3 regions of the Rhizobium sp. 01N48 genome follow, and region 2 is predicted to be linked to each of the others. Evidence: predicted binding sites of a transcription regulator. Region 2 holds the regulator's gene; each other region holds the start of a gene.

Region 1 (6,842 bases), on a different contig from region 2:
GTACATGGTCTCCAGCATGTCGTCGGCGAGACGCTGCAGATCGCTGTCGACGCGCTCGATCGGCTTGGAAACCTGACGGAGCAGCGGATCGGGAAGAATGATGAGTGGCTTGATGGTCATGGCGTTCCCATAACCCATCTTTTTGCGGGATGGAATTATCCGATGGCCGGAGGCGGCGCTTTTTTACGCCGCCTTCGCAATTTCGACGCTTTTGCCTCAGGCGGCGCGGCGCGAGGCCTGATAGCCGGAGTGGCTGGCGCTGTCGGTGCGGAAGCGCTCGAGCAGGCCGACCAGGCCTTCTACCTCGTTGCGCAGGCGCCGGGTTTCCGACGAGGTGCGCTCGACCATGCCGGAGTTCTGCTGGGTGATGGTGTCCATGTTGCGGATGGCGACGCTGACTTCGTTGACGCCGGTCGCCTGATCGCGCGCGGCGGCGGCGATATCGGCAACGAAGCTGCTGATGTTGTCAATGCGGTTGATCATGTCGCTCAAAGATTCGCCGGTGCTGCTGACGATATCGACGCCCTGGTTAACCTGCGCGGAGCTCTCGGAGATCAGCTTCTTGATCTCCTTGGCGGCATCGGCCGAGCGCTGTGCCAGCTGGCGGACTTCCTGGGCGACGACGGCAAAACCCTTGCCGGCTTCACCGGCGCGGGCCGCTTCAACGCCTGCGTTCAGCGCGAGAAGGTTGGTCTGGAAAGCGATATCGTCGATGACGCCGATGATCTTGGTGATCTCGCTCGACGACTTTTCGATACCGGCCATGGCGGAGACGGCACTGGTGACCAGTTCGCCGGAGTTCTTCGCCTTCTGCTGCGTTTCGCGCACGGCTGCCGACGCTTTTTCGGCGTTGGATGCCGTCTGGCCGACGCTGACGGAGAGCTGCTGCAGGGCAGCCGAGCTTTCCTCGACGCCGGCAGCCTGCTGGGCAGTGCGCAGCGCCAGATCGTCGGAACCCTTGGCGATCACATCGGTGCCGCGCAGGATTTCACCTGACGTGGCGCGAACGGATGCGAAGGAGGCGCGAAGGGCCGCGACAGCGCGGTTGTAGTCGTCGCCCATATCCTTGAAGTTGCCCGGCAGGTCAGCAGGCAAGGTGGCTTCGAGGTCGCCGCGCGACAGCGCTTCGAGACCGCGACGGAGATGGCTGAGCGCCATTGCCTGATCGGCTTCCGCCTTGTGGCGTTCCTCTTCAAGCTTCAGCCGCTTTTCTTCCAGCGCTTCCAGATAGACCGAGATCGAATAATCCATGTCCAGCATCGCAGCCTTTACGACGGCGGTGAGCTTTTCGCCGAGCAACTTGCCCTGGCCGCGGCCGAAGCGCGACGGCCATTCCTTCGCCATCAGCCCCTTGATCAGATCGCTCATCAGAAGCGCGTAGCCGCCGATGTACCAGCGCGGCTCAAGGCCAATGCGCGCATGGGTCTTGCCGACCGCAACGACGCCCTTGACGTAGGCCTCGTCGAAGTTGCCGCCGGCGAGATTGGCCCAATGGGCTTCCTGCCGGGTCTTGGCACTGTTCATATGCGACTTGTCGGAGAAGAAGCTCGCGACCGAGGGTGTGCGCGCCAGCTTTCCGTAAAATCGTTCGAGCGCGCCGCTCAACAGCTCCGAAATCGCCGGGCGCATCTGGCGCAGCGATTGCCGCGCGTTGTCGTCCAGTTCGATGAAATCGAGGCGTTGCTTGAGACCGTTTTCAGGCTGCTGGCTGCTCATAATATATTTCTGCTTTTTCATTTGACGAAGGGCAATTTTCGCGCAGCTTTTGCCGAATATAGTTTCGCAAGCGTTAAATTATGCGGTTATTTCTTAGCTAGCGCTCGAATGTGAAGCTTGGGTATCGCCGGCAGGCCATTTACAATGTTCACGTTTTGATCTGGAAAAGCTGCGCGACTTTGCTATGGTGCTGAAATGACAACCAGCACCGACTCGTTTTCCGCCACCCTTTCAGGCCTTAGCCCCATGTCGCTCGCCCTTGCCGGCGCGGCACTGGCTATCGTGATCGTCTTGATGCTTGCCTTGCTCGTTCGTGGTGGCCAGGCGCGGCGCGAGCAGGCGGAAGAGGCGCTCGAGCGTGCCGCCGAGGCGGATGCGCGGATGATGGAGCTGTTGCGGATTCAATCGGAAATGCAGGGCCGGATGGCGGCGATGGCGGAGGTGTTCGGCTCGCGCCAGTCGGAACTCAACCAGGCGATCAGCCAGCGGCTGGATGGCATGTCGCAGCGGGTCAACTCGACTATCACGGAGCAGACCAAGTCCACGCATGAGAATCTGAGAAAGCTGCAGGAGCGGCTGGCGGTGATCGATGCGGCGCAGAACAATATCCAGACGCTCGCCAAGGACGTCGTCGGGCTGCAGGCGATCCTGTCCAACAAGCAGACGCGCGGCGCCTTTGGCCAATCGCGGATGGAAACGATCGTTGCCGATGGCCTGCCGATCGGCGCCTATGCCTTTCAGCAGACGCTGAGCAACGGCTCACGCCCGGATTGCACGATCCGCATGCCGAACGGCGCGCCGCCGCTCGTCATCGACGCCAAGTTTCCGCTGGAGGCATGGAACGCCATTCGCGACGCGGGCGGGCCGGAGCTTGCCAAGGCCGCATCGCAGCAGTTTCGGCGCGACATGGAGACCCATATCCGCGATATCGCGGAGAAGTATCTGATCCAGGGGGAGACGCAGGATACTGCGTTCCTGTTCGTGCCGTCGGAATCGATCTTCGCGGAAATTCACGAGAACTTCGAGGCGATCGTGCAGAAGGCGCATCGGGCTCGCGTGGTCATCGTTTCGCCGTCGCTGCTGATGCTGTCGATCCAGGTCATCCAGGCGGTTCTGAAGGATCAGCGGATGCAGGCGCAGGCGCATGTCATCCAGGGTGAGGTCGCCAATCTGATGGATGATCTCGGTCGCCTCGACGACCGCGTGCGCAAGCTGCAGGGGCATTTCGCCATGGCGCAGAAGGATGTCGACATGATCGTCACTTCGGCCGACAAGCTGACGAAGCGCGGCGCCAAGATCGAGGCGCTGGAATTCGAGGGTGCTGATGCAGGCCGCGTCCCGGATGAAAGTGCGCCCGCATCAAAATCCGTGGAGAGCAGAACGGGCCTTCTCAAGCTAAGGGTGGTTGACGACGAGTGAGGCCTTCGGCAGTGTCGCGCCCGACAAAACACTGGGAAGGACACCTCGCATGATCACCGTTTTCGGCTCCATCAACATGGACCTCATCGCCACGACGCAACGGCTTCCGAAGCCCGGCGAGACGGTGGCCGGTAACGGCTTTTCAACGGCCGCCGGCGGCAAGGGCGCCAACCAGGCGCTGGCCGCGCGGCGCGCCGGGCGCAGCGTGACCATGGCGGGCGCCGTTGGCCATGATGGTTTTTCGGACGAAGCGCTCGCGCTCCTCAAGGACGCCGGCACGGATCTCCAGTCCGTCAAGCGCGCGAACGAGCCGACCGGAACCGCGATCATCCTCGTGGGCGGAGACGGCGAGAACATGATCGCCGTCGTGCCGGGCGCCAACGGCACGGTCACCGCGCAGGATGCGGATCAGGCTGTCGGCGCGATGAGCAAGGGCGACACGCTGATGCTACAGCTGGAAATCCCGGTTCCATCAGTCGAGCAGGCTCTTTCCGCCGCGCGCGCCAAGGGCGTGACCACCATTCTCAATCTCGCGCCGCTGATCGACGATGCCGCGCGTCTCGGGCGCCTCGCGGATATCGTCATCGCCAACGAAACCGAATTCGAGCTTCTGGCCGGGCAGGAAAACATGAGCGCGGAAGACCGAGAAGCAGCACTGAAGCGCCTCAACTCGGAGACGGGGCAGACGCTGATCGTCACGCTTGGCGGCGATGGTGTGGTCGCGATCCGCGACGGCGTGATATCGCGGGCGAAGGGGTTGAAGATTGAGCCGGTGGATACGGTCGGCGCGGGGGATACCTTCTGCGGCTACTTCGCCGCCAGCCTCGACGAAGGGATCGATTTCGAGCCGGCGCTGCGTCGCGCGGCCGTTGCCGGCTCGCTCGCATGCCTTAAGGCAGGCGCCCAGCCGTCCATTCCCTCGCGCGACGACGTCGCAAACAAACTATAGGCGTTATCCGCCGACGACATCGGCGATGCGTTTGTTTGCGATGAGTCAAATTATCATCGCATTTCACTTAAATTTAATAGGTTTCCGGCGATCTTCCGCGTGATCGCCGGCTCCCTCTCCAAGGGGACGCGGCACTCGCCACGGCGGCTCCATGATGTGGCTGCCCTCGCTTCTTGTGCCGGCGGATGCTTCGCCTGGCCCATCCTTGATCCCCCCGAGGAATGCATGTTCATCTTTCGCATGAAATCGCTTGCGGCCAAACTCATTGTGATTACCGGCAGCGCGATCGCACTGGTTCTCCTGATCTCCAATTTCTTCCTCATCGGCGAAACCCGTGATCGCGTGGAAACGCTGACCATGGATCAAGCCAATCTAGAGGCGAAGGCCATCGCCAACGAAGTCGCGTCCTCGGTCGGCGAACTCGCGGGCGCGGCGCGCTCCATGGCCGGCGTCATCGGCCGCGGCCACGAAGGCAAGTATCTCGATCGCAAGGCGATCGTCGATATGCTGAAGGCCAATGTCGAGCGCAACCAGTTCGCCTTCGGCAGCTGGTTCGGCGAAGAGCCGAATGCATTCGACGGCCAGTCGCCGTCGCTTGCCGGCCGCACGGATCTCGGCTCGGACAAGAATGGCGCGTTCAACGCCTATTGGACCAAGAAGAAGGACGGCGGCTTCACCTTCTCGGTGTTCGCATCCGACTACAAGGCCGAATGGTACAGCCTTGCCGCCGCCAGCAAGAAGGGCGCGATCTCCTCGCCCTACGCTGAAAGCACCACCGGCGAAAACACCGCGATGACTTCCATCGGCTACCCGGTCATGTCCGGCGGCAAGATGATCGGCGTCAGCGGCGTCGATATTTCGCTGAAGTCGCTCGCCGACAAGCTCGGCGGCCTGCATCCCTTCGGCACCGGCCGCGTGACCCTGCTCTCGCAGGGCGGTAACTGGATCGTCGCGCCGTCCAAGGATCTGGCGATGAAGCCCTACGAGGGTGAAGGTGTCGATGCGGTCAAGACCGGCCTCTCGACGCTTGCGCCTGCCGTCGTCAAGAACCTCTCGATCGATGGCGGCGAGCAGTTCGACCGCGTGGTCTATCCCTTCGCGCTCCCCGACGTGAACACCAACTGGGTCATCCTCGTCGACGTGCCGCACAGCGCGATCAACGCGCCGGTGCAGGACCAGACCTTCATGATGATCGTGGCCGGCATCGTCGTTCTGGCGGCCGTCATGCTGGCACTCTACTTCGCCGTCCGCGCCTTCGTGCAGAAGCCGCTTGGTGGCCTCGTCGCCAGCGTCAAGATGCTGAGCGAAGGTCGCTACGAGCAGCCGGTCGTTGGCCAGGATCGCTCGGACGAAACGGGTTCGGTCGCCAAGGCGCTCGAAGGCTTCCGCCATGCGCTCGCCGACAGCCGCCGTCTCGAAGCCGAAGCCAAGAGCCAGCGCCAGGAAGCGGAAGACGAGCGCGGCCGTTCGGAAAGCGAACGCCAGCAGTCGGTTTCGCTGCAGCGCCACATCGTATCCATCGTCGGCGCCGGTCTGTCCGAGCTGTCGCAGGGCAATCTCAGCCACCGCATTACCGATGAATTCCCGGGCGAATACGGCAAGCTGAAGCAGGACTTCAACGCGGCGCTGGCCGCCCTTGAAGAGACCATTACGACGATGAACCTCAGCGTCGTCAACATCGGCTCCGGCACTAGCGAGATCAGCGGCAGCGCGTCTGATCTGGCCAAGCGCACGGAACAGCAGGCGGCAAGCCTGGAAGAAACAGCTGCGGCCCTGAACGAGCTGACCGCGCAGGTCAATTCCAGCGCCGACAATGCCCGCACGGCCGCCGACAACGTCAACCACGCCTGCGAGGATGCGGAACGCTCCGGCGATGTCGTGCGCAAGGCGATCGCCTCGATGCACGGGATCGAGCAGTCCTCCACCGAGGTGTCGCGCATCATCGGCGTCATCGACGAGATCGCGTTCCAGACCAACCTCTTGGCGCTCAACGCCGGCGTCGAGGCCGCGCGTGCCGGTGAAGCCGGCAAGGGCTTTGCGGTGGTTGCCCAAGAAGTTCGCGAACTGGCCCAGCGTTCGGCGAACGCCGCCAAGGAGATCAAGACGCTCATCAACACCTCGGCCGTCCAGGTCAAGGAAGGCGTCGATCTCGTCGGCCGCGCCGGCGATACGCTGCACAACATCTCCGAGCAGGTCATGCGCATCAATGGTCTGATCCGGGAAATCTCGGCATCGGCCAGCGAGCAGGCGATCGGCCTCAAGGAAGTCAGCCAGGCCATGAACCAGATGGACCAGGTGACGCAGCAGAACGCCGCCATGGTCGAGGAGACCACAGCGGCCAGCGTCACGCTGAACGAAGAGGCACAGACGCTGCAGCATCTCGTCGCCCGCTTCCGCGTCAGCAACGCCAACCATGGCGCATCGCTGCGCTCCACCGCACAGCAGATGCGGGCACCGGCGGCACCGAGCTACCGTCCGTCGTCGCAGCCGAGCTATCGCCAGGCAGCCGCCCCTGCCCCGCGCCGCGCTGTTGCGCAGTCGCATGGATCGGCGGCCGTCGCGCAGGACAGCTGGGAAGAATTCTGAGCCGATCGACTGAGCCAAAACAAAAAGAGGCGCCGGAGCAATCCGGCGCCTCTTTTCATTTGAATTGAATAGGATCAAGCCGCGTTGGAGGTCTGCTCTTCATTGAGGAAGGCATAGATCGCCGAGGCGCTATCGGTGGCGCGCAGCTTGGCGACGAGATCGTGGTCGCGCA
Region 2 (6,842 bases):
AACGTAGTCGCGCTGCGCTTCGCCGATGTAGAGCTGGCGCGGGCGGCCGATACGCTGCTGCGGATCTTCGATCATTTCGTTCCACTGTGCGATCCAGCCGACGGTGCGGGCGAGAGCGAACAGAACGGTGAACATGGTCGTGGGGAAGCCGAGCGCCTTGAGCGTGATACCCGAGTAGAAGTCGATGTTCGGATAGAGCTTCTTCTCGATGAAGTATGGATCGGTCAGCGCGATGCGCTCGAGTTCCATGGCGACGTCGAGCAGCGGATCGTCCTTGATGCCGAGCTCGCCGAGCACTTCATGCGTCGTCTTCTGCATGATCTTGGCGCGCGGGTCGTAGTTCTTGTAGACGCGGTGGCCAAAGCCCATCAGGCGGAACGGATCGTTCTTGTCCTTGGCGCGGGCGATGTATTCAGGGATACGGTCAACCGTGCCGATTTCCTGCAGCATGTTGAGAGCCGCTTCGTTGGCGCCGCCGTGAGCCGGGCCCCAGAGGCAGGCAATGCCGGCTGCAATGCAGGCGAACGGGTTTGCGCCCGAGGAGCCGGCGAGACGAACGGTCGAGGTCGAAGCGTTCTGCTCGTGATCGGCGTGCAGGATGAAGATGCGGTCCATGGCGCGGGCAAGCACCGGATTGACCACATATTCCTCGCAAGGAACGGCAAAGCACATGCGCAGGAAGTTCGACGCGTAGTCGAGGTCGTTCTTCGGGTAAACGAAAGGCTGGCCGATATGGTACTTGTAGGCCATCGCGGCGATCGTCGGCATCTTGGCGATCATGCGCAGCGAAGCGACCATGCGCTGGTGCGGATCGGTGATGTCGGTGCTGTCGTGGTAGAAAGCCGACAGGGCGCCGACGCAGCCGCACATGACGGCCATCGGGTGCGCGTCGCGACGGAAGCCGGTGAAGAAGCGGCTCATCTGCTCGTGCACCATGGTGTGATGCGTCACGCGATGGTCGAAGTCCTTCTTCTGCGCGGACGTCGGCAGTTCGCCGTAGAGAAGCAGGTAGCAGACTTCGAGGAAGTCGCCCTGTTCGGCCAGCTGCTCGATCGGGTAACCGCGATGGAGCAGAACGCCCTCGTCGCCATCGATGTAAGTGATTTTCGATTCACAGGATGCGGTCGAGGTGAAACCAGGATCGTACGTGAAGGAAGCCGTGTTCTTGTAGAGGGCGCCGATATCGATGACATCAGGGCCGATCGTGCCGCTCTTGACCGGCAGGTCGACTGTTTTCTCACCGAGTTTCAGTGTTGCGCTTTGATCCGTCATTCTGATCCTCCAAACTGGCGGTTGGCGCCTTAAAAGCGCCATAGGGTTAAGCGTCGTCTGCGATAGCTATATGATCGCGCGCCTAATGCCAAGTTACCGTGATGCCATTTTGTGCATCGCAGTATCAACTTTTAAGCACTCCAGCGATGTCGTCTCCGCATAGCGGAAGTCAATGATAAACCTGACATTTTTGATGGTTTTATTTCCCGTTTGAATTCAAACGATTATAGTTGCGTTTAGGCTCCGCTGGCCTCATTCTGATTGCAGTTCAGGGTGGCTTTCGGGTGTCGTTGCATGCCGGAGTTGAATGCCAGTCACGTCGTTTTGATGCCACCCGAAGCGGCGCAAATTGCCAATTTGCCGGCCGTAACAGGGCAAAATGCCCGTGCCATAATGACGCGCGCGCCATTGACGCAGTCGACCTCGGGTTTTCTGAGTCGCACAAGTCGCCAAATCCACCGTCAGGCAGCCGTCGCAGCACAAGCGTTCAGCACCGAATTCGACCACGGCCGCCTTTTCCTGGCGTCGCCCGTCTTCCTCGGGGCGGGCGCCATCGCCTGGTTCCGGCTCGCCGTGGATATCCCGCCCTTGCGGCTCCTTGCCTGGGCTATCCTCTTCGGTTTCGTCTTCGTCTTGGCGGGCTCCGCGCGCGTCGCGACACGCCGTGTGGCGATCTCAGGCCTGCTTGTCGTCCTCGGCATGTTCGCGGCGCAGCTCGAGACCTGGCGGGCTGATACCGTCGTTCTCGATACAGCGGTGACGACGACAGTGACCGGCCGCGTGGAACGGCGCGAGGGCGATGATAATGGGCGCTGGCGCTATATCGTCAGGGTAACGCGCACAGACGAGCCCACGCTCAAGCGTCCGCCGCAGCAGGTCTCGCTCGTCGCGCGTGCAGGAGAGCCCGTCGCGGTCGGCGGATGGTTGACCGGCCGTGTGCGCCTGACGCCGCCGGCAGGACCGGCACTGCCCGAACTCAACGATTTCGCCTTCTCTGCCTATTTCGACGGCATCGGCGCCAACGGCTTCTTCTACGGCATCCCGCAGCCCGTCCCATCGCGGACGGATATCGCCGATCTCTCTGCCGTCGATCGCGCCATGGAATGGCTCTAAGGCCTGCGCAGCAGCATTGGCGACCGCATCCGCAGCATCCTGCCTGGCGATACCGGCGCCTTCGCAGCTTCGCTGGTCACCGACGAGAGACGTGCCATCTCCAACGAGACGACGGAGGCGCTGCGCCAATCCGGCCTCGCGCATATCGTGGCGATCTCGGGCCTCAACATGGCTCTGTCGGCCGGCATCTGTTTTGTCGGGCTGCGCCTGTTCTTCGGCCTCTTCCCCGGGTTTGCGCAGGCCTATCCGACCAAGAAGCTCGCCGCCGGCAGCGCGCTTCTGGCGCTGACGGCCTATTACATGATCTCGGGCTTTGCCGTCTCCGCCGAGCGCGCCTTCATCATGATGGCGATCATGCTGGTCGCGGTGCTGTTCGATCGCCCCTCGATTAGCCTGCGCAACATCGCGCTCTCGGCGCTGCTGATCATCCTGATGTCCCCTTCGGAGGTGCTGGGCCCCAGCTTCCAGATGTCCTACGCGGCGACGCTCGCGCTGGTCGCGGGCTTTGCCGTTTGGACCAGGAGGCGCCACCGCGAGAGCGTTTTTCTTACGCATCCCACCATAAAGCCGGTCATGGCCACGTTCCGCTTCTTCGGCGGCATCGCGCTGACCTCGATGATCGGCGGCTTCTCGACAGCGCTGTTCTCGATCGAACATTTTCACCGGCTGAGCGGCTACGGACTACCGGCCAACCTGCTCGCCATGCCGGTCATCTCCTTCATCGTCATGCCCTTCGGAATGCTTGCGATGTTGGCGACGCCCTTTGGCCTGGATGCGCCGCTGTGGAAGGTCGCCGGCTTCGGGCTGGATCTGGTGATCGACATCGCCAAGATGGTGTCCGGTTGGGGCGGCAGTGTCGACATCGGGCGGATACCCGAATGGTATTTCGCGATCGCCGTGCTCGGCTTTCTCATATGGGGGCTGATGCGCACACGCCTGCGATGGATCGGCGCTGCGGTTGCCACGATCGCAACCCTCGTCGTCATCCTGCTCCCGGCAGCACCTGCGCCCGAACTCGTCGTCTCCGAGGACGGAAGCCTCGTGGCAGCAGTCACAGGCGACAGCCTCGCCAGCAACCGCGAACGGCCGCCCGACTTCATCTTCGGCCAATGGCAACGCGCGCTCGCCATCGAAGACCACAAGCCGCCCGACATCCTCGACGGCGAGGCCTTGCCCATTCCGAGAAGGGGCGAGCCAAGGCCAAGACTGACATTGAAACAACAACGCGAAGCCCGCGCTATGATGCGCGCTGCAGCGGCTTCGACGAACGACAGTGCCTTCCGGTGCCTGAAGACCGCGTGGTGCATAACAGCGCTCGACAGCGGCTACATCATCGCGACGCTCGAAAACGCCGCCTATCTCGGTCCCGCCTGCGACGTGGCCGATATCGTCATCACGCCGGTGCGCCTCCGCCAGGCGACGTGCCGCTCCGGCGCCATGTTATTGACCGGCGAAACTCTCAGGCGATCGGGCGCCGTCGAAATCCGTATCGACGATCAGGGCACTCCCGTCGTCAAGACCGCTTATGCACGCCTCGCTCGCCCCTGGATGCGCCATCGCGCCTATGACTGGCGCAACGACAACTTCAGCGACGACCTGTCACCAACTGGTGACGTCACCACTCAGTGATATCGGCGAATGAGCCCGACGAGCTTGCCCTGAACCTTGACGCGGTCAGGCCCGAAAATGCGCGTTTCGTAAGCCGGGTTGGCGGCCTCAAGCGCGATCGACGCGCCCTTGCGGCGGAAGCGCTTCAGCGTTGCCTCTTCGTCATCGACAAGCGCCACGACGATATCGCCGGGGTTGGCCGTGTTGCCGTTGCGGATGATGACGGTGTCGCCGTCGAAAATGCCGGCTTCGATCATCGAGTCGCCCTTGACCTCGAGCGCGTAATGCTCGCCGGAGCCGAGCATGTCGGCGGGGACGGTGATGTCGTGGGTGTTGTTCTGGATCGCCGAGATCGGCACACCGGCGGCGATGCGGCCCATGACGGGAACGGAAGCCGAGTTGCCGTTGTCGGCGCTCGGCGCGGCCTTCGGGGCAGGGGCTGCGGCCACCGGCTGCGGCTTTCCGAGGCTGCCTTCGATGACGCTCGGCGAGAAGCCACGTCGTGGCTGCAGGCTCGGATTATAGGCTTCCGGCAGCTTGATGACCTCGAGCGCGCGCGCCCGGTTCGGCAGCCGGCGAATGAAGCCGCGCTCTTCCAGAGCGGTGATCAGGCGGTGAATGCCGGATTTTGATGCGAGATCGAGTGCATCCTTCATTTCGTCGAAGGAAGGCGGAACGCCCGACTCTTTCATCCGCTCATGAATGAACAGAAGCAGTTCTTGTTGCTTGCGTGTCAGCATCGAAATGAACCCCAGAGTCGTGAAACAAAGCCAGAACGGACACTATATGTTCCATATGTGTTCCGCAAGTGCCTAAATTTTCGTAAAACTTGGCTCGGAATCGTCGCGATTTTACACTTCATTCGATTTAACCGCGCTCGCCTCTTGCATTGTGGCGAAAGCCAGCGCACATCTCTGCCGATTTCGGGAGGATTTGCCGATGAGTGACCCCCATCCCCTGGACCACGTGGTGCTGCCGGTCGTCAATATCGAGATGGCGCGCGACCGCCTGGGCAAACTCGGCTTCACCTTCGCCGCCGATGCGCGGCACCCGTTTGGCACCGAAAACGCCTGCGTCTTCTTCGCCGACAAAACCTATCTCGAACCGCTCGGCATCGCCAGTCTGGAGACCTACGAGGAGGCCATCGGCGACGGCAACGTCTTCACCGCCCGCGACCGCGCCTTTCGCTTCCGCTGCGGCGACGACGGCCTGTCGGCGATCGTCTTCGGCACGCCGGATGCCGACGGCGATCACGCCCGCTACCTCGCCGATGGCATGAGTGGCGGCGAGATGCTGGAGTTCGCCCGGCAGATGAAGATGCCGGACGGTTCCGAGGCGACCGCGGCGTTCCGCCTGGCTTTCGCGGCAGATCTGCGAGCGCCCGATTTCTTCCTCTTCGCCTGCCAGCGCGTCAACCCACTGCCCAGCGACCGCAAGGCGTTGGAAACGCATAAGAATGGCGTCTTGGGCATCCTGTCGATCGTGCTCTCTTCCTCCGATCCCAAAGCGTTCGCACCGCTGTTGCAGCTGGCCTCGGATGCGCAGGCGACCCGCGAGGAGGCCTTCGGTGTCAGCCTCGATGCCGGCAACGCCCGTATCAATATCCTGTCGCCGGATGGCTTGAACGCTTACTACGATCCCTCCGAGCCCAAGGCCGATCGCGGTCTGCGCGGCGCGGCGATTGTCTTTTCCGTTGCCGATCTCGCCGTGACAGAGGCGCATTTGGCTGCTAACGGGATCACCTATACACGCAAGAACAATCGAATTCTGGTGAAGGCAGCGCCCGGCCAGGGCGCGCTCTTCGCCTTCGAGGAGAAACGATGACTGAAACCAATTCCGAAGTGGCCRTCGGCGAAGGCACCGGCCGTGTGGTGTTTTCCAACACCGGCAAGCTGTCGCTGATCGCCGGCCCGTGCCAGATGGAAAGCCGCGACCATGCCTTCATGATCGCCGGCACGCTGAAGGAGCTTTGCGACAAGCTCGGCATCGGCCTTGTCTACAAGTCCTCCTTCGACAAGGCCAACCGCACGTCGCTGTCTGCCCAGCGCGGCATCGGGCTTGAAACGGCGCTCGAAGTGTTCGCCGATCTGAAGAAGGAATACGGCTTCCCCGTTCTCACCGACATCCACACCGAAGAGCAGTGCGCTGAAGTCGCCACTGTCGTCGATGTGCTGCAGATCCCGGCCTTCCTTAGCCGGCAGACGGACCTGCTGGTCGCCGCCGCAAAGACCGGCCGCGCCATCAACGTCAAGAAGGGCCAGTTCCTGGCGCCCTGGGACATGAAGAACGTGCTTGCCAAGCTGAATGCCAGCGGCAACCCGAACATCATGCTGTGCGAACGCGGCGCTTCCTTCGGCTACAACACGCTGGTCTCCGACATGCGCTCGCTGCCGATCATGGAAGCCATGGGTGCGCCTGTTGTCTTCGACGCGACCCATTCGGTGCAGCAGCCGGGCGGGCAGGGTGGGTCGAGTGGCGGCCAGCGCGAATTCGTGGAAACGCTGGCGCGTGCGGCTGTCGCCGTCGGTGTCGCCGGTGTGTTCGTCGAGACGCACGAAGATCCCGACAATGCGCCGTCGGATGGCCCGAACATGGTCTATCTCAAGGACATGCCGCGCTTGCTTGAGAAGCTGCTGGCCTTTGACGCCATCGCCAAGGGCTGACGTTCAAACGACTGACACGTTCGTGTATTAGGCCACCGAAGAACAATGTGGAGGAGCATGCGCAAAAGGGTCCCAAACTGCCCCAAACCGGCATTGTAATTTGCGCATCTTCGATTAAAGACGAATTTCAAACGATTTATCCACCCTCAAGCAGAGAAGAGCCGATGACCGCTATTACCGACATTA
Region 3 (6,842 bases), on a different contig from region 2:
TTGGCAGTCGAGAAGATCGTCACGCCCTTGGTCGCGCGGCTGGCGATGCGGATACCGCCGACCGGCACGCGGATCAGCTGACCGCCATCTGAAACCAGCATGATCTGGTCGTTGTCGTCGACAGGGAAGGCAGCGACGAGTTCGCCGATCTCGCCCGTCTTCGACGTATCGGTGGCGCGGATGCCCTTGCCGCCACGGCCGGAGATGCGGAAGTCGTAGGAGGAAGACCGCTTGCCGTAGCCCTTCTCGGAAACCGTCAGCACGTACTGTTCGCGTGCCTTCAGCTCTTCGTAGCGCTCGTCGCTCAGCTGTCCCTCTTCGGTGACTTCTTCACCGACCAGCGCGATTTCCTCGGCTTCGCCCGTCGTCAGGCGGCGCTCGTTGGCAGCGCGCTTGAGATAAGCGGCGCGTTCCCACGGCTCAGCATCGACATGGCCGACGATCGTCATCGAGATGATGCGGTCGTTATCGCCAAGATTGATCCCTCGTACGCCGATCGAGTTGCGGCCCGCGAAGACGCGAACGTCATCGACCGCAAAGCGGATGCACTGGCCGAGCGCCGTCGTCAGAAGCACGTCGTCATGCTCGGTGCAGGTCTCGACGGAGAGGATTTCGTCGCCCTCTTCCTCGAGCTTCATCGCGATCTTGCCGTTGCGGTTGACTTGGACGAAGTCGCTCAGCTTGTTGCGGCGAACGGTGCCGCGCGTCGTCGAGAACATCACGTCGAGCGTTGCCCAGCTGTCCTCGTCCTCCGGCAGCGGCAGGATCGTGGTGATGCGCTCGCCTGGAGCAAGCGGCAGCATGTTGATCATCGCCTTGCCGCGCGAGGTCGGCGTGCCGATCGGCAGGCGGTAGACCTTTTCCTTGTAGACGATACCGCGCGAGGAGAAGAACAGAACCGGCGTATGCGTGTTGAGAACGAATAGCTGGCTAACGAAGTCTTCGTCACGGGTGGTCATGCCGGAGCGACCCTTGCCGCCGCGACGCTGCGCGCGGTAGGTCGTCAGCGGCACACGCTTGATGTAGCCGAGATGGGAGACGGTGACGACCATGTCCTCGCGGGCGATGAGATCTTCATCGTCCATCTCAAGGCCGCCATCCATGATCTCGGTGCGGCGCGGCGTGCCGAACTCGTCGCGGACAGCCGCGAGTTCGTCCTTGACGATCGACTGGATGCGCACGCGCGACGACAGGATATCGAGGTAATCCTTGATTTCCTCGCCGATCTTGTTGAGTTCGTCGCCAATTTCGTCGCGGCCAAGGGCCGTCAGACGGGCGAGACGCAGTTCGAGAATGGCCCGTGCCTGCTCTTCCGAGAGGTTGTAGGTCATGTCGTCGTTGATGCGGTGGCGCGGATCGTCGATCAGCCGGATCAGGCTTTCAACGTCATGCGCCGGCCAGCGGCGGGTCATCAGCTCTTCGCGGGCCGACTGCGGGTCCGGCGCCTGGCGGATGACGCGGATGACTTCGTCGATATTGGCGACAGCAATCGCCAGACCGACCAAGACGTGCGCGCGCTCGCGAGCCTTGCGGAGCAGGAACTTGGTACGCCGGCTAACGACTTCCTCGCGGAAAGAGACGAAAGCGCGCAGCATGTCGAGCAGCTGCAGCTGTTCCGGCTTGCCACCGTTCAGCGCCACCATGTTGCAGCCGAAAGAGGTCTGCAGCGGGGTATAGCGATAGAGCTGGTTCAGGATCACGTCGGCATTGGCGTCGCGCTTCAGCTCGACGACGACGCGGTAGCCCTGACGGTCGGATTCGTCGCGCAGATCGGAGATGCCCTCGATGCGCTTGTCGCGCACCAGCTCGGCCATCTTCTCGATCATCGTCGACTTGTTCACCTGATACGGGATCTCGGTGATGATGATCTGTTCGCGATCGCCGCGCATCGGCTCGATGGTCGCAACACCGCGCATGATCACCGAGCCACGGCCCGTCTCGTAAGCCGAGCGGATGCCGGAGCGGCCGAGGATCTTGGCGCCGGTCGGGAAATCGGGACCCGGAATGATCTGCATCATCTCCGGCAGTTCGATCGCCGGATCGTCGATCAGCGCGATACAGCCATTGATGACTTCGACGAGATTGTGCGGCGGAATGTTGGTCGCCATGCCGACGGCGATACCGCCGGCGCCGTTGACGAGCAGGTTCGGGAATTTCGCCGGAACGACCACGGGCTCGGAGAGTGTGCCGTCGTAGTTGTCGCGGAAATCGACCGTTTCCTTGTCGAGATCGTCGAGCAGCGAATGCGCGGCCTTCTCGAGGCGGCATTCGGTGTAGCGTTCGGCCGCCGGCGGATCGCCGTCGACGGAGCCGAAGTTGCCTTGGCCGTCGATCAGCGGAAGGCGAAGAGACCAGTCCTGCGCCATACGCGCCAGCGCGTCGTAGATCGCGGTGTTGCCGTGCGGATGGTATTTACCCATCACGTCCCCGGTCACGCGGGCGCATTTGACGTATTTCTTGTTCCAGTCGATGCCGAGCTCGGACATGCCGTAGAGGATGCGCCGGTGCACGGGCTTGAGGCCGTCGCGCACGTCAGGAAGCGCGCGGCTGACGATAACGCTCATCGCGTAATCGAGATACGACCGCTGCATTTCCTCCATAATGGAGATGGGCTCGATGCCTGGCGGGAGCTTCCCGCCGCCGGGGGGTGTTTGCTCAGTCAAAATGGATCACATCTCTTCTAGAATCACTTGAAGATTTATAGCGGAAAGGCTGTTCCTAAGCCAATTTTGCAGGAAGTTTTGAACAGGCTTTTACGGTCTAATCAGGGCAAAACGGGGCTTATCCGCCCCAAACACCATCACGCACGCCGCGCCATTTGCAAAATCGGTTTGCCCACATCACAATCGCGCGAAAACCAAGCCCGGATATGGGCATACGGAGACATAATGGCAAGCGCCGACCAACTGATAAACGCCTTCACAACCCTGCTCGTGACGATCGACCCGCCCGGTCTCGCGCCGATCTTTCTCGGCCTCACGGTTGGCATGAGCAGAGCCCAGCGCAAGCAGGTGGCGCTGCGCGGCACGATCATCGCTTTCATCATTCTTGCCGTCTTCGCGCTCTTCGGATCGAGCGTGCTTGGCGTGCTCGGTATCTCGATCGGCGCCTTCCGCATCGCCGGCGGTCTGCTGCTCTTCTGGATCGCCTTTGAAATGGTGTTCGAGAAGCGCCAGGACCGCAAAGAGAAGACCGGCACGGCCGCGATCACCGTCGATCACATCCAGAACATCGCTGTCTTCCCGCTGGCCATCCCGCTGATCTCAGGCCCAGGCGCCATCTCCGCGACCATCCTGATCGCAGGCTCGATGCAGACGGCCTTCGAGCTGGCGCAGCTGATCATCGTGATCGCCGCAAGCCTGCTCTTGCTCTTCCTGGCGCTCTTGATCGCCGATCGGCTGGACCGCTTCCTCGGCGTCACCGGCCGCGCCATCCTGACGCGCCTGCTCGGCGTCATCCTGGCGGCGCTCGCCACGCAGTTCGTGGTGGATGGCATCAAGTCGGCGATGAACCTCGTTCCCTCGCCCGTCTGAGAGATCACGTTCAATCAAAACGCAAACGGCGCGCCCTGAGGCGCGCCGTCTGACACCTTGTGATCGGTCGTCCGATCAAAACGGAATATCGTCGTCGAGGTCGCGCGAGAAATTGCCGCCACCGCCGGAAGACGCACCGCCGCCCGAGCCACCACGGCCGGACGACTGCGAAGGCGAACCGTAATCGTCGCCATAACCGCCGCCGCCGCCGAAATCACCACCGCCGGCATTGCCGCCACGGCCACCGCCGTAACCGCCGCCAGAACGATCGCCGCCGCCTTCGCCGCGTCCATCGAGCATCGTCAGCGTCGAGCCGAAGCCCTGCAGCACGACTTCCGTTGAATAACGGTCCTGGCCCTGCTGGTCCTGCCACTTGCGGGTCTGCAGCGCGCCTTCGATATAGAGCTTGGCGCCTTTCTTGACGTACTGCTCGATCACCTTGCACAGGCCTTCGTTGAAGACCACGACGGTGTGCCACTCGGTCTTTTCCTTGCGCTCGCCGGAATTGCGGTCGCGCCAGGTCTCCGATGTCGCGATGCGGAGGTTGGCGATCGGCCGGCCGTCCTGCGTCCGACGGATTTCGGGGTCTGCACCCACATTTCCGATCAGAATTACCTTGTTCACGCTGCCAGCCATACTTTTCACCCTACCTGCCGCCCTGCCCGGCGGCGCTTGAAACAATCGATGCACCTTAAACCATAGAGGCGGCGCAATGGACGTCCATAGCGGTTCATCCACAAGGAATTTTGTTCTTTATTTGTTCTATTTTATCCCTATGATCATGTCAACCGAATCGAAAACCTTGCACCATCTAGACATTGAGCCTCGACTCGCCCGCCGGCATCACTAAATAAGGGGCTTGTTCCAGCACAGAAGCAGAAGACGATGAGCGAACTGAAGACGATTTCAATCCGTGGCGCGCGCGAGCACAATCTGAAGGGCATCGACCTCGATCTGCCGCGCAACAAGCTGATCGTCATGACCGGCCTGTCGGGATCGGGCAAATCCTCGCTCGCCTTCGACACCATCTATGCCGAAGGCCAGCGCCGCTACGTCGAGAGCCTGTCGGCCTATGCCCGCCAGTTCCTCGAGATGATGCAGAAGCCCGATGTCGACCAGATCGACGGCCTCTCGCCGGCGATCTCCATCGAGCAGAAGACGACCTCGCGTAACCCGCGCTCGACGGTTGGCACCGTCACCGAGATCTACGACTACATGCGCCTGCTCTTCGCGCGCGTCGGCGTTCCCTATTCGCCGGCCACCGGCCTGCCGATCGAGAGCCAGACCGTCAGCCAGATGGTCGACCGCATCCTCGCCTTCGAGGAAGGCACGCGTCTCTTCATCCTCGCGCCGCTCGTGCGCGGCCGCAAGGGCGAGTATAAGAAGGAACTCGCGGAGCTCATGAAGAAGGGCTTCCAGCGCGTCAAGATCGACGGCCAGTTCTATGAGATCGCCGATGCGCCCGCCCTCGACAAGAAATACAAGCACGACATCGATATCGTCGTCGACCGCGTCGTCGTGCGCTCCGATGTCTCGGCGCGTTTGGCCGACAGCCTTGAGACCTCGCTGAAGCTTGCCGACGGCCTCGCCATCGCCGAATTCGCCGACAAGCCATTGCCGGTGGAAGAAACCGCCGCCGGCGGCTCGGCCAACAAGTCGCTCAACGAAACACATGAGCGCGTGCTGTTTTCGGAAAAGTTCGCCTGCCCGGTCTCCGGCTTCACGATTTCGGAGATCGAGCCACGCCTCTTCTCCTTCAACAATCCGGCCGGCGCTTGCCCGACCTGCGACGGCCTCGGCGCCCAGCAGAAGATCGACGCCAACCTGATCGTGCCGGAGCCTGAGCGCACGCTGCGAGACGGCGCCATCGCCCCATGGGCCAAGTCGTCCTCGCCCTATTACAACCAGACGCTGGAAGCGCTCGGCAAGCATTTCGGCTTCAAGCTCGGCGCCCGCTGGAACGACCTCTCCGCCAAGGCACAGGACGTGATCCTCAACGGCACCGAGGAGAAGATCGAGTTTCACTACGTCGACGGCGCCCGCTCCTACACGACGCACAAGAATTTCGAAGGCATCATCACCAACCTCGAGCGCCGCTGGAAGGAAACCGACAGCGCCTGGGCGCGCGAGGAGATCGAGCGCTACATGTCGGCCGCCCCCTGCCCGTCCTGCAACGGCTTCCGCCTGAAGCCGGAAGCGCTGGCCGTGAAGGTCAACAAGCTGCACATCGGCCAGGTCACGGATATGTCGATCCGCATCGCCCGCGACTGGTTCGAAACGCTGCCCGACAGCTTCAACGCAAAACAGAATGAGATCGCCGTCCGCATCCTGAAAGAGATCAGGGACCGCCTGCGCTTCCTGAACGACGTCGGCCTCGAATATCTGAGCCTCTCGCGCAACTCCGGCACGCTCTCGGGTGGCGAAAGCCAGCGCATTCGCTTGGCCTCGCAGATCGGCTCCGGTCTCACCGGTGTTCTCTACGTGCTCGACGAGCCGTCGATCGGCCTGCACCAGCGTGACAATGCGCGCCTGCTCGAAACCCTGAAGCACCTGCGTGACATCGGCAACACCGTCATCGTCGTCGAGCACGACGAGGACGCCATCTTGCAGGCTGACGACGTTGTCGATATCGGCCCGGCCGCCGGCATTCATGGCGGTCAGGTCATCGCCCACGGCACGCCGCAGGATATCATGGCCAACCCGAAGTCACTGACCGGTAAATACCTGTCGGGGGAACTTGGCGTGACCGTGCCGGAAGAGCGCCGCAAGGTGAAGAAGGGCAAGGAAATCAAGGTCGTCGGCGCCCGCGGCAACAACCTGAAGAACGTCACGGCATCGATCCCGCTCGGCGTCTTCACGGCAGTCACGGGTGTCTCCGGCGGCGGCAAGTCCACATTCCTGATCGAGACGCTCTACAAGTCCGCCGCCCGCCGTGTCATGGGCGCGCGCGAAATCCCGGCGGATCACGACCGCATCGACGGCTTCGAGCATATCGACAAGGTCATCGACATCGACCAGTCGCCGATCGGCCGCACCCCGCGCTCCAACCCGGCCACCTATACCGGCGCCTTCACCCCGATCCGCGACTGGTTCGCCGGCCTGCCGGAAGCCAAGGCGCGCGGCTATCAACCGGGCCGCTTCTCCTTCAACGTCAAGGGCGGCCGCTGCGAGGCCTGCCAGGGCGACGGCGTCATCAAGATCGAGATGCACTTCCTGCCTGATGTCTACGTCACCTGCGACGTCTGCCACGGCAAGCGGTACAACCGTGAAACGCTCGACGTCACCTTCAAGCAGAAGTCGATCGCCGAC

Evidence for each region. The regulator LexA, encoded in region 2, represses DNA repair genes until DNA is damaged. The targets are predictions, from matches to a motif close to TGTTCNNNNTGTGTTCNG.
Region 1: AC1DOG_RS08795 (DNA recombination protein RmuC) is a predicted target of LexA. The motif match lies at 1,862-1,879, and genes of this name have one in related genera.
Region 3: uvrA (excinuclease ABC subunit UvrA) is a predicted target of LexA. The motif match lies at 4,281-4,298, and genes of this name have one in related genera.

Annotation. Positions count from the first base shown of each region.
Region 1 covers NZ_JBFTQT010000003.1:482,413-489,254, forward strand. Annotated here, with positions in the region: gene def (peptide deformylase) at 1-120, opposite strand, end outside; gene AC1DOG_RS08790 (methyl-accepting chemotaxis protein) at 217-1,716, opposite strand; gene AC1DOG_RS08795 (DNA recombination protein RmuC) at 1,912-3,135, shown strand; gene AC1DOG_RS08800 (ribokinase) at 3,185-4,084, shown strand; gene AC1DOG_RS08805 (methyl-accepting chemotaxis protein) at 4,310-6,670, shown strand; gene ptsN (PTS IIA-like nitrogen regulatory protein PtsN) at 6,745-6,842, opposite strand, start outside.
Region 2 covers NZ_JBFTQT010000007.1:141,413-148,254, forward strand. Annotated here, with positions in the region: gene gltA (citrate synthase) at 1-1,272, opposite strand, end outside; partial or broken gene AC1DOG_RS15355 (ComEC/Rec2 family competence protein) at 1,600-4,014, shown strand; gene lexA (transcriptional repressor LexA) at 4,008-4,733, opposite strand; gene AC1DOG_RS15365 (VOC family protein) at 4,933-5,817, shown strand; gene kdsA (3-deoxy-8-phosphooctulonate synthase) at 5,814-6,656, shown strand; gene eno (phosphopyruvate hydratase) at 6,821-6,842, shown strand, end outside.
Region 3 covers NZ_JBFTQT010000001.1:724,713-731,554, reverse strand. Annotated here, with positions in the region: gene gyrA (DNA gyrase subunit A) at 1-2,663, opposite strand, end outside; gene AC1DOG_RS03715 (MarC family protein) at 2,889-3,533, shown strand; gene AC1DOG_RS03710 (single-stranded DNA-binding protein) at 3,609-4,169, opposite strand; gene uvrA (excinuclease ABC subunit UvrA) at 4,419-6,842, shown strand, end outside.